One region of the Cytobacillus kochii genome, then DNA from elsewhere that is predicted to be linked to it. Evidence: predicted binding sites of a transcription regulator. Region 1 holds the regulator's gene; the other holds the start of a gene.
What was found. The regulator LexA, encoded in region 1, represses DNA repair genes until DNA is damaged. The targets are predictions, from matches to a motif close to CGAACATATGTTCG.
Positions count from the first base shown of each region.

Region 2: a site for LexA is predicted at 3,395-3,408, ahead of parE (DNA topoisomerase IV subunit B). Genes of this name have one in related genera too.

Region 1 is NZ_CP085254.1:2,041,443-2,047,087, reverse strand. It holds gene LG276_RS10725 (DUF896 domain-containing protein) at 119-349, opposite strand; gene LG276_RS10720 (recombinase family protein) at 798-1,463, opposite strand; gene LG276_RS10715 (LysM peptidoglycan-binding domain-containing protein) at 1,478-1,810, opposite strand; gene lexA (transcriptional repressor LexA) at 1,942-2,589, shown strand; gene LG276_RS10705 (DUF4257 domain-containing protein) at 2,785-3,069, shown strand; gene LG276_RS10700 (hypothetical protein) at 3,773-4,120, opposite strand; gene LG276_RS10695 (hypothetical protein) at 4,388-4,729, opposite strand; gene LG276_RS10690 (hypothetical protein) at 4,988-5,290, opposite strand; gene glnA (type I glutamate--ammonia ligase) at 5,591-5,645, opposite strand, start outside.
Region 2 is NZ_CP085254.1:2,227,807-2,233,451, reverse strand. It holds gene parC (DNA topoisomerase IV subunit A) at 1-1,189, opposite strand, end outside; gene parE (DNA topoisomerase IV subunit B) at 1,186-3,162, opposite strand; gene LG276_RS11625 (CoA-binding protein) at 3,492-3,905, opposite strand; gene plsY (glycerol-3-phosphate 1-O-acyltransferase PlsY) at 4,207-4,809, shown strand; gene LG276_RS11615 (HAMP domain-containing sensor histidine kinase) at 5,187-5,645, shown strand, end outside.

The DNA of each region.
Region 1 (5,645 bases):
AATAGACTTTCACCTTCAGTTACAACCAGAAAGGTAAAAAATTATATAATTATCATATAAACAATAACAAAGGAAACTGTTCGTGACAGTTTCCTTTTAAAAATTTATAAACACAATCTTAGTGAAGTGGTTTATTTTGTTCACGTTTTAACTTATCTGGTGTAACATCATTACCTTCAGGGTCAATAACAGTAACACCTTTTAATGTATTTAACATAGAAGCTCTAAACTTCTCTAAATATTCTTTTCTTAATTTAGATTGTTCCTTTGCCTCTGATTCTGATAAACCTTCTGTTTTCGCTTTCTTAGCAAGCGAATTAATTCTCGCCAATTTTTCTTTTGAAATCATTGTGTTACACTCCTTCCCATCCAAAAAGTCTTCATTCCATATGGAGAAGATACTTAATAGCCATATTACTAAATATGAATGGATTTTACAAGAAAGCAGTTTTACACTCATGCTTTTCACTATCATTTCAGAGGACAATAAGTTGGTATCGTATTGCTTTATTATTAGGTATGGCAATGTAGCAGTGTTCTCAACTTAAAAATGTGAGAATTATTTAATGTAGGGTGCGTATGTAAATAAGGGGAATAAGGGAATAATACTTTCACTAACGTTAAATGAAAAAACATGGATGAATCCTCGGCAAACAAATAACCATTCACAATTCACATGTCTGAACTCATGGACGATTGAAGGATCTTTCAGTATGCTTTTATCTTGGAATCAGTACCAGAATTTCTTAGTCTTTAAGTTAAATTACAACTAATCAACTTAACTTATTAGGCCTATATCAAGATGATTCATTATCCACCTGCTCTATATCAGCTATATATTCATTATATCTACGGTTTACTGTCGCTTTAGATATTTTATAACCAAAGCCTCTTAACGTTGCAGCAATTTCTGCAAAAGTAAGGTTATTTTGTCTCAATTTTACTATTTCTTCTATTGGTACCTCTATTCGTTCTCTTCCGTTTATATTTCCTTGGTTTTTTAAATTCTTTTCAGGTCGAAAGCCTTTTTGAACAGCTTTTTGCATCCCTCTTTTTATTTTTACATTATGTATTTTTCTTTGATACTCTTCAACCATGCTAACAATTTGTAATACCATAGAATCAGAATCTGAAAGTTGCAATTCTCCATTATGGGCAATAGTATAAATTTTCCCATTTTCCTTCAGTATACAATGTAAGATGGCAATTTTAGCATTTCCTCTTCCAATCCTGGTTTCATCTTGAATAAGAACAGCCTCTGCTTGATTTTGTTTAAGTAACTCCAATAATTGCAACAAACCAATTCTTTCTAAATCATAACCACTTGCTTTCTCACGTATGACTTCAACCACATTCATATCTTTCATTCTTGCTAAATGTAAAAGTTCTTCCTCTTGTCTAGCAAGAGACGTTTCCTGGGTATCTTTCGTCGTACTCACTCTGCAATATATAATTACATTCATTCTCTTTCATTCCTTTAGTCTTCTAATATCACACTAGCTAAATTTGTTTCAGATATTATTTCACCATCTGTAATGGGAAGATACACCTTATCACCAGGATGTATTTTACCTAAATGTATATGATTAAATTCTTCTACCCAAGCAACAAAGTCTTTAGAAGACATATTATGGGCATCTTTAAATTCCTCCGCCATTTTCCATAAAGAATCTCCTTGTTTTACTTCAACTTTTACATATTCCACCTGATTTGCATTACCAGTGTTCAAAAATAATAAGAAAGCCATACCGAAACTAAAAGCGATAAGAATAATAGCATAACTATAAGAATTCCACAATTGTTTTATCATTAATTGCCACCCCTGAATAGAATATATGTTCGATTTGATAATTTTAGTATAATGCGAACGTTTGTTTCTGTCAATAAGAAAATTCGAACTTATGTTTGTATCTATTTACTACTGATGGTATAATAATCTTAATGAAATTGACGAAGGTGCGTGATAGCGTGAAATTATCTAAGAGGCAGCAAGATATATTGAATTTTATAAAAGATGAAGTAAAACAAAAAGGTTATCCACCTTCCGTTAGGGAAATAGGTGAAGCTGTTGGACTTGCTTCAAGTTCAACCGTACATGGCCATCTAGCCAGACTAGAGAGTAAAGGACTTATTCGTCGAGATCCGACAAAACCCCGTGCCATTGAAGTATTAAATTTAGAAGAAAGCAACCCAATTCCTAAAATGCAAACGGTGAACGTTCCTATTATCGGTAAGGTTACTGCTGGTCACCCCATTACTGCGATTGAGAATGTTGAGGAATATTTTCCTTTACCTGAAAGAATGGCTCCGAGTGATGAAAATATCTTCATGCTTGAAATTATGGGAGAAAGTATGATTGAAGCTGGCATATTAGATGGTGATTATGTCATAGTCAAGCAGCAACAAACAGCAAATAATGGAGAAATCGTGGTTGCTATGACAGAAGATGATGAGGCCACCGTTAAGCGATTCTTTAAAGAGAAGAACTTTATCCGCTTGCAACCAGAAAACCCTACCATGGAGCCGATTATCCTGCACAATGTATCTATTTTAGGCAAAGTAATTGGTGTTTATCGCCAAATACATTAAAAAAGAGTGTCATTATTGACACTCCTTTTTAATAGTTGCAATTATCTTTATATGTTACTCATACAATTATAAAATTTGAAAAATTCAGTAAAATAGAATCATTACATGGAGACAAAAATATATTATAATGAAATTTACACCAAGAATCAACCTAAGGTCGCAAAAAAATCTCGGCTTTAGGAGTGTGAAGGAAAAATGTTAATGAACATTCTCTTCGCTGCGTTGATTGGTGGAATTGTCGGTGTTGCAGGACATTTGCAGAGATTAGGCAAACTAGTCAAGCCACGGATGACAAAAAAATTCATTTATTTAGGGTTCTTAGAAGACATCTTACTAGGAGGACTGGCGGCCGTATTTGTCATTGTGACAACAACACCGGATTCCCCCACTGCTGTTTTCATCATCTCTCTCGTATCTGGTATGGGAGGTGAGGGTATCTTAAAATTATTAGATACCCTAAAAGTAAAAGATCAAGAATAAAATTTTATTCCGTTCTTATGAACGGTTTTTTGTTGTTTATAACAAGAACAAATTATATCTAGCCAACTTCTACTTTTTACCTTTTATTCAAGCGCTAGAAATACCCGCTTAAACAGTCTGTTTCACCTTAATGAAAGGGATATAACACATTACCGTTTCGTTTAACTTTGAGTAGCTTCTTAAATTGTCATATGTATGTCTTACACAGCACATAGAACCACTCTTCTGAAGTACGGTTCATCAATTCAATACGAAATAATGTTTTTAAACATGATGTTTTATGGGTAAATAAAAAATAAAGCATTTTTCATGAAAAACAGATGGCTAAATGGATTAAATGCTAATTATTCAATTGATTGGTAACTATAACCACTTACTTCTTAATACTTACACCTTAAATTCGGTTCATAAATGAATCATTTGCACCCTTGATTTTACATACCCCATAATCCACAAGTATAGAATCGCTTAAAATACTATTTCTTATTGATTTCGATTATCCGCATCAATACTTATAAATTTTCTTCCTAATATTAATAAATCTGTAGACAAACTCATATAAGGAGTTTGTCTACAGTCTGAAGCTGCCGCTAAAACTGCATTTGAAGATGCCTTTTAGTATCAGCAATAGTTATTTTCCCATATATTAGCTTCCATTAAAACAAAGTAAAAGCACTTTCAACTTACGGGTTTCCTAAGTTCCTTATACTTCAACTGCAACGATATCATCACAACAGATCGTAGTAATTCGTACACGAGCTTTCTTGTCACAACAACAATGATCGTGACGATCATCGTGACGATCACAGTCTGCTTTAGCTAGGAAGACTAAATTACCGCGAATATCGATAAACTCCCCGAACACATGGCCGCCACCTTTAAGAAATACTCTCACATCCTCACCACGGGAAATGTTCTTAAAGAACTCATCACAGCCACAATCCTTATTGTCATCTTTGCTGTAATTACCACAACCATGATTGTTGTTGTCATATCCATATGAGTCTGAATATCTTGGTCTTCTTCCAAAAAAACAATTATTATATCCCATATCTCTTCCTCCTTTCTATCATTATGTTAATACTATATGTCGAGGGTCTTGGAGGTGTACGGGCTATATCCCCCTGTTAAAAGACCATTTTATTTTCTCTGTGAACCTTCTTTTTGTTTGTCAAACCTAACTATAAAATAAAGAAGCAGCCGTTATGGCTGCTTTGGACTCGATTTTTGGTATCTATTAAATAGATACCAAGTTGAATGTTAATACTAAACAGTTATAGCCCTTGCATCCGCTAAGACACAATAAAGAAACTCCTAACTATCGTGTTTCAACTGCAACGATATTATCGCAACAGATCGTAGTGATTCTTACACGATTTTTCTTGTCGCAACAATCGTCGTGACGATCATCGTGACGATCACAGTTAGCTTTTGCTAAGAAAACTAAATTACCGCGAACATCAACGAATTCTCCTGTCACATGGTCGCCGCCTTTAAGAAATACTCTCACATCCTCACCACGGGAGATATTCTTAAAGAACTCATCACAGCCACAATCCTTGTTGTCGTTTTTACTGTAATTACCACAACCGTGATTGTTGTTGTCATATGAGTCTGAATATCTTGAGCCTCTTCCATAGAAATTATTATTACATCCCATTTTACTTCCTCCTTTCTATGATTATGTTAATACTATATGTGGATGGTCTTAAGGTTGTACGGGCTATATCCCCCTGTTGAAAGACCATTTTATTTTCTCTGTGGACCATCTTTTTGTTTTTCAAACCTATAAAAAAGCAGCCATTATGGCTGCTTTTAACTGAGACCCTTTTTAGTTTCTATTAATTAGTTGAATGATGATACAAAGCAGTTATAACCCTTGCATTAACTTCTTTTAGACTCATAAAAAGGACTCTTACTATCGAGTTTCAACTGCAATGATATCATCACAACAGATCGTAGTAATTCTTACACGATCTTTTTTGTCGCAACAATCTTTGTGACGATCATCATGACGATCATCGTGACGATTACAGTTAGCTTTTGCTAGGAAAACTAAATTTCCACGAACATCGATAAACTCTCCGAACACATGGCCGCCACCTTTAAGGAATACTTTCACATCCTCACCACGGGAAATGTTCCTAAAGAATTCATCACATCCACAATCGTTATGATCATATCCGTATGAGTCTGAATAGTTTTGATTATTATATCCCATATTCTCATCCTCCTTTCTCTGATTATGTTAATACTATATGTGGAAGATGAAGAGTTGTACGGGCTATATTACCTTGTTAAAAGACCATTTTATATTTTATATGACATCTTCTTAAGTTTTATAAAAAATCAGATGTTAAGGCTACTTCTATAAATTAAATGTAAAGAGGTTCATAATAAACGCCTCAAGGATGATCCTCACCGCTTTACTTTCTTCTATTTTTAAATACAAAAAGACTGTAGGTACCTCGATTACACCGAGTTTACCTACAGTCTGAAAAAACCACTTTGGTATTATCTATTAATACATTTGTAAATATTGCTCGCGTTCCCAAGGGTGAACTTGCGTTCTAAAC
Region 2 (5,645 bases), 190 kb from region 1:
CACGAATCGTCGCAATGACTTCATCTAATATAGATAACGCCTTAATTAGTCCTTCAACGATATGCTGACGTGTTTGTGCCTTTTCTAAATCGAATTGCGTTCTACGTGTGACAACCTCTTTTCGATGGTCAATATAGGCATCTAATAAGGGAACTAACCCCATCGTTTTCGGATGACGGTTATGAATAGCCACCATATTAAAGTTATATGGGATTTGCAGATCAGTATATTTATATAAATAGTGTAAAACACCTTGTGGGTCAGCATCTTTCTTTAATTCAACGACAATTCTTAACCCTGTACGATCCGTTTCATCACGGACTTCGGCGATTCCTTCAATTTTACGATCGAAGCGAAATTCATCCATTTTCTTCACTAAGTTTGCTTTATTTACTTCATAAGGGATTTCAGTAATGACTATTTGCTTTCTACCACCACGAATATCCTCGAAATCTACTTTACCACGGATAATAATTTTACCTTTGCCCGTTTCATAGGCTTTCTTAATGCCTTCCACACCTTGTATGATTCCACCGGTAGGAAAATCAGGTCCTTTTATATACTGCATTAAGTCATCGACAGTACTTTGTGGACGATCCATACGATGAATAACAGCATCAATAACTTCTCCAAGGTGATGAGGTGGAATTTCCGTTGCATACCCGGCAGAAATCCCTGTTGATCCATTTACAAGTAAGTTAGGATAACTAGCCGGTAAAACGGTTGGTTCATTCGAAGTATCATCAAAGTTCGGAATAAAATCAACCGTTCTTTTTTCAATATCATTTAAGAGTGCAGAAGAAATAGAAGATAATCTCGCCTCTGTATACCTCATTGCAGCAGGTGGATCATTATCGATACTACCATTATTGCCGTGCATTTCAATAAGAAGCTTGCGCAACTTCCAATCTTGACTCATACGCACCATGGCATCATATACAGACGAGTCACCATGTGGGTGAAAATTACCAATCACGTTACCGACCGTTTTTGCCGATTTTCTAAAACCTTTATCATGCGTATTTCCTTCAACATGCATGGCATATAAGATACGACGCTGTACGGGCTTTAGCCCGTCTCGCGCATCAGGTAATGCTCTATCTTGTATAATATATTTACTATATCTGCCAAATCGGTCACCAAGGACATCTTCTAACGGCAGATCACGAAATTGTTCTGCTTTGTTCATGAATCTAACTCCTCAAGCGTCGAAATGTTTTCATTTTCTAAAATGCTGCCATCTTCTTCTAACCCAAATGCGACATTGGTTTCAATCCATTTCCTCCGCGGTTCAACTTTATCACCCATTAAAGTGGTAATTCTACGTTCCGCTCTCGCAGCGTCATCAATTTTTACACGGATGAGCGTTCTCGTTTCTGGATCCATTGTTGTTTCCCATAATTGGTCAGCATTCATCTCACCAAGTCCTTTATAACGCTGAATAATATAGCCTTTACCGACCTTTTTAATCGTATCAGGAAGCTCTTCATCACTCCATGCATACTCTATTACTTCTTTCTTTCCTGAACCTTTACTCACTTTATACAATGGTGGTAAAGCAATATAGACTCTACCAGCTTCGAGTAACGGCTTCATATAGCGGTAGAAGAAGGTCAGTAAGAGCACTTGAATATGGGCTCCATCGGTATCAGCATCCGTCATAATAATCACTTTATCGTAATTAATATCTTCAATCGTAAAGTCACCACCGACACCCGCTCCAACAGCGTGTATAATCGTGTTTATCTCTTCATTTTTAAAGATATCTGCGAGCTTTGCCTTTTCAGTATTTATTACCTTACCTCTTAATGGCAATACCGCTTGAAACCTTCTATCGCGCCCCTGCTTTGCTGAACCACCTGCAGAGTCACCCTCTACTAAATATAATTCGTTTCTTTCTGGGTTACGTGATTGAGCAGGTGTCAATTTCCCTGACAGAACCGCTTCAGCCCGTTTCTTCTTCTTCCCGCCTCTAGCGTCTTCCCTCGCTTTACGTGCTGCTTCTCTTGCTTGAAAAGCTCTAATTGCTTTCTTAATTAATAAAGAGCTTGTATCTGGATTTTCTTCAAGGAAGTAAGAGAGATGCTCTGATACAACGGCATCGACAGCTGAACGCGCTTCACTTGTTCCGAGCTTGCCCTTTGTTTGTCCTTCAAATTGTAACAGCTCTTCAGGTACACGTACTGAGACAATCGCCGCAAAACCTTCTCGTAAATCAGTTCCTTCTAAGTTCTTATCTTTCTCTTTTAGAAGCTGAACTTTACGGGCATATTCATTGAACACCCTAGTCATCGCTGTTTTAGCTCCAGCTTCATGTGTCCCTCCATCTTTCGTACGAACATTATTGACAAAAGAAAGGACATTTTCTGAAAAGCCATCATTAAATTGGAAGGCAAAATCAACTTCAATACCGTTATGCTCCCCTTCAAAACTAACTACTGGATGGAGCGTATCTTTTTCTTCATTTAGGTACTGAACGAATGCTTCAATCCCATTTTCATAATGATAAATCTCTTTAAGATCATGACGTTCATCCGTTATTTCGATTTTCATTCCTTTTAAGAGAAAAGCGGATTCACGTAATCGTTCACTTAGAACTTCAAAATTATATGTAGTTGTTGAGAAAATTGTCGGATCTGGTTTAAAGTGGATCGTTGTCCCTACTTGATTCGTTTTACCAACCTTCTCAAGTGTGGTTACTGGCTTTCCACCGTTTTCAAATCGCTGTTCATAAACAAGTCCATCGCGTTTAATTTTAACGACTAACCATTGTGATAAGGCGTTAACAACTGAAGCACCCACACCATGAAGTCCACCACTTGTTTTGTATCCACCTTGGCCAAACTTTCCTCCAGCGTGCAACACAGTCAATATGACTTCGGTTGTAGGTTTGCCCATTTTGTGCATTCCGGTCGGCATTCCTCGACCTTTATCTTGAACACTAATTGAATTGTCTTTATGTATTTTGACAATGATATGATCGCCGAAACCTGCAAGTGCTTCATCTACAGCGTTATCGACTATTTCGTATACAAGATGGTGTAACCCTCTTGCATCCGTACTTCCAATGTACATTCCGGGACGTTTTCTAACAGCTTCTAATCCCTCAAGTACTTGTATGGCATCATCATTATAGTCAAATACTTCCTGATTTTTTGCCACAAGCATTCCCCTTTCATCTCTTCAAAAACCATCTATTGTCTATCAATCCGAGTCGGCAATAGAGTTTGATTATATCATAACCGCGCCTTTATGCACCTCTCTACAATAGATATCGGTTTATTATTCCATTCTTATTCACTATATTCCTTCTTATCATGCGAGCCGTATGCATATATGTTCCCCATTGTAACATGCATTAAGATCATGTATATACTGTTGCAAGAGGCAAACAAGAACAAACGTTCTAATCATTATATCATATTTTCACTTCTAAACCGCATATGAAAGAAAAAGCATGAAATCAATGTCATGATCCCATGCTACAAATGTTATTTTGTTAGCGCATGCTCTACTTTAATGCATCGATCCATGATTACGGTATAACCAGCATCGCTTAACTGCTGAAATACGTCTTCATCTACAACACCTAGCTGAGTCCAAAAAATGGGACAATCAATATTTTGAAATTCATTCGCAAGACTTGGCAAATATTCCGACCGTCTAAAGACATTAACAATATCCACTTCGCCTTCTATTTCAGCTAATGATGCAACCGCTTTTACACCTAATACTTCCTTAACTTTGGGATTAACAGGGATAATTCCATAACCACTTTTTTGCATTGCTTCACTTACCATATAGGATGTACGATTAGGGTTATCACTTAAACCTACGACGGCAATCCTCTTTGCTTGTTTTAACATCTTTCCGATTTCAGTTCTTGATGGGTTTTCTATACTCAATACATTCACCTCTTATTTTGAACTCTACACTATTTTATCTGAATTAAAGTATAAATGCGAATGGATCGCAATACTGTTCTTTCTATCTTTTATTATAAAGCTTTCCTTTTAGCTAAATATCACGTAATACCTCTTAACAAAAAGTTCTTTTCTACTAATTTTAATCATATATCTATTTAACATTCGTTTCATATAGCGTAATCTTTGCAATAAAAAAGATAATTTAAAAGCAACATAGTACATTCACTTATTTACGTGGTACAATATAAGAACTGTATTTTTATTCCGTGGGGGAGAGTTTATGACATTTGAAGTAATTATCGTTTTTCTTATTGCTTATTTAATTGGTTCCATTCCATCTGGATTAATCATTGGTAAAGTGTTTTATGGCATTGATATTCGTGAGCATGGTAGTGGTAATCTTGGTGGGACAAACACTTTCCGAACGCTAGGAAAAAAAGCAGGTTTTACCGTTACACTGGCCGATATCCTGAAAGGTACCATAGCTGCTGGATTATTACCAATCTTCTTTGATATAGATATACATACAGTGATTATAGGAATTTTTGCTGTTATTGGCCATATGTACCCGATATTTGCAGGATTCAAAGGTGGTAAAGCTGTTGCTACATCTGCAGGCGTTGTGCTGGCGTTCGTGCCCGTCATGTTTGTGGTCATATTAGCTGTTTTTTTCATCTCACTTCTCACTTCTAAATATGTTTCATTATCATCAATGATTGCTGGTATTGCAGGATTGATTTATTCACTCATTCTTGGTGATCCAATTTTAATCATAGTGATTGCCCTAATGACATTGTTCATCATTTATCGACATCGTACAAATATTAAAAGGATTATCAATAAAACCGAACCAAAAGTCAATTTATTTAAAAAGAAAAGATAACATTCAAAAGACAGCGTTAGAGCATGCTGTCTTTTTTTATCTATTCATTTCTATACTAGGTAAATCGAAGCTATACTTTTTTCTAGTAATCTATCATTTTTTAACAATTCCTAAAAAATTCCTTTATCGAATGAAAACGGTGATTGAAAGCCATTGAATGACTTTGGTATGATAAGATTAATAATTCCAACATTGCGGTTTAATTAAAAATATGACATTTTAACTCATATACATAACAAGATATGTAGAGATGATTCGTGTTTTATTCTCAATATACATGTTTTTCTAACATATATTGCAATTTCTTCTAATAGAATAAAAGAGAATGACATTAGATACTACTTCCACATGACAAACAATGGTAAGGATGATAAGAAATGAAATTAACTGAGATTGTCTTAAAAGAACTACCATTTCCATACTTCTTAATTGACAACAATAATCACGTGGTTTCAACATCTATAGTTAATCAGCATACAATCATTGGTACCCCATTCACACAATTAATGAATTACGAAGATGTCGAACAATTTAATGAAATACGGAAGAAAAAAGCAGTTCTTAATTTACAGCTATTTTTCGGTAACGGTTATCACAATTATCGCGTCTATACGATTCCTGAGGAAGAATCATGTCATTTATTTTGCTACCCTTTATTTCATTCATTAACTGCTGACTATAATTATCAAACACAACAATTAGAACAGAAACTCCTCAGATTTAGCTTAGAACTAAATGAAAAAAAGAAAATCATTCATGAAACTGCGTCTCAGATTAATGAAGCAAATTTTACAAATGAGTACGCCCAAAATTTAAGTACACTTGCAGCATCGATG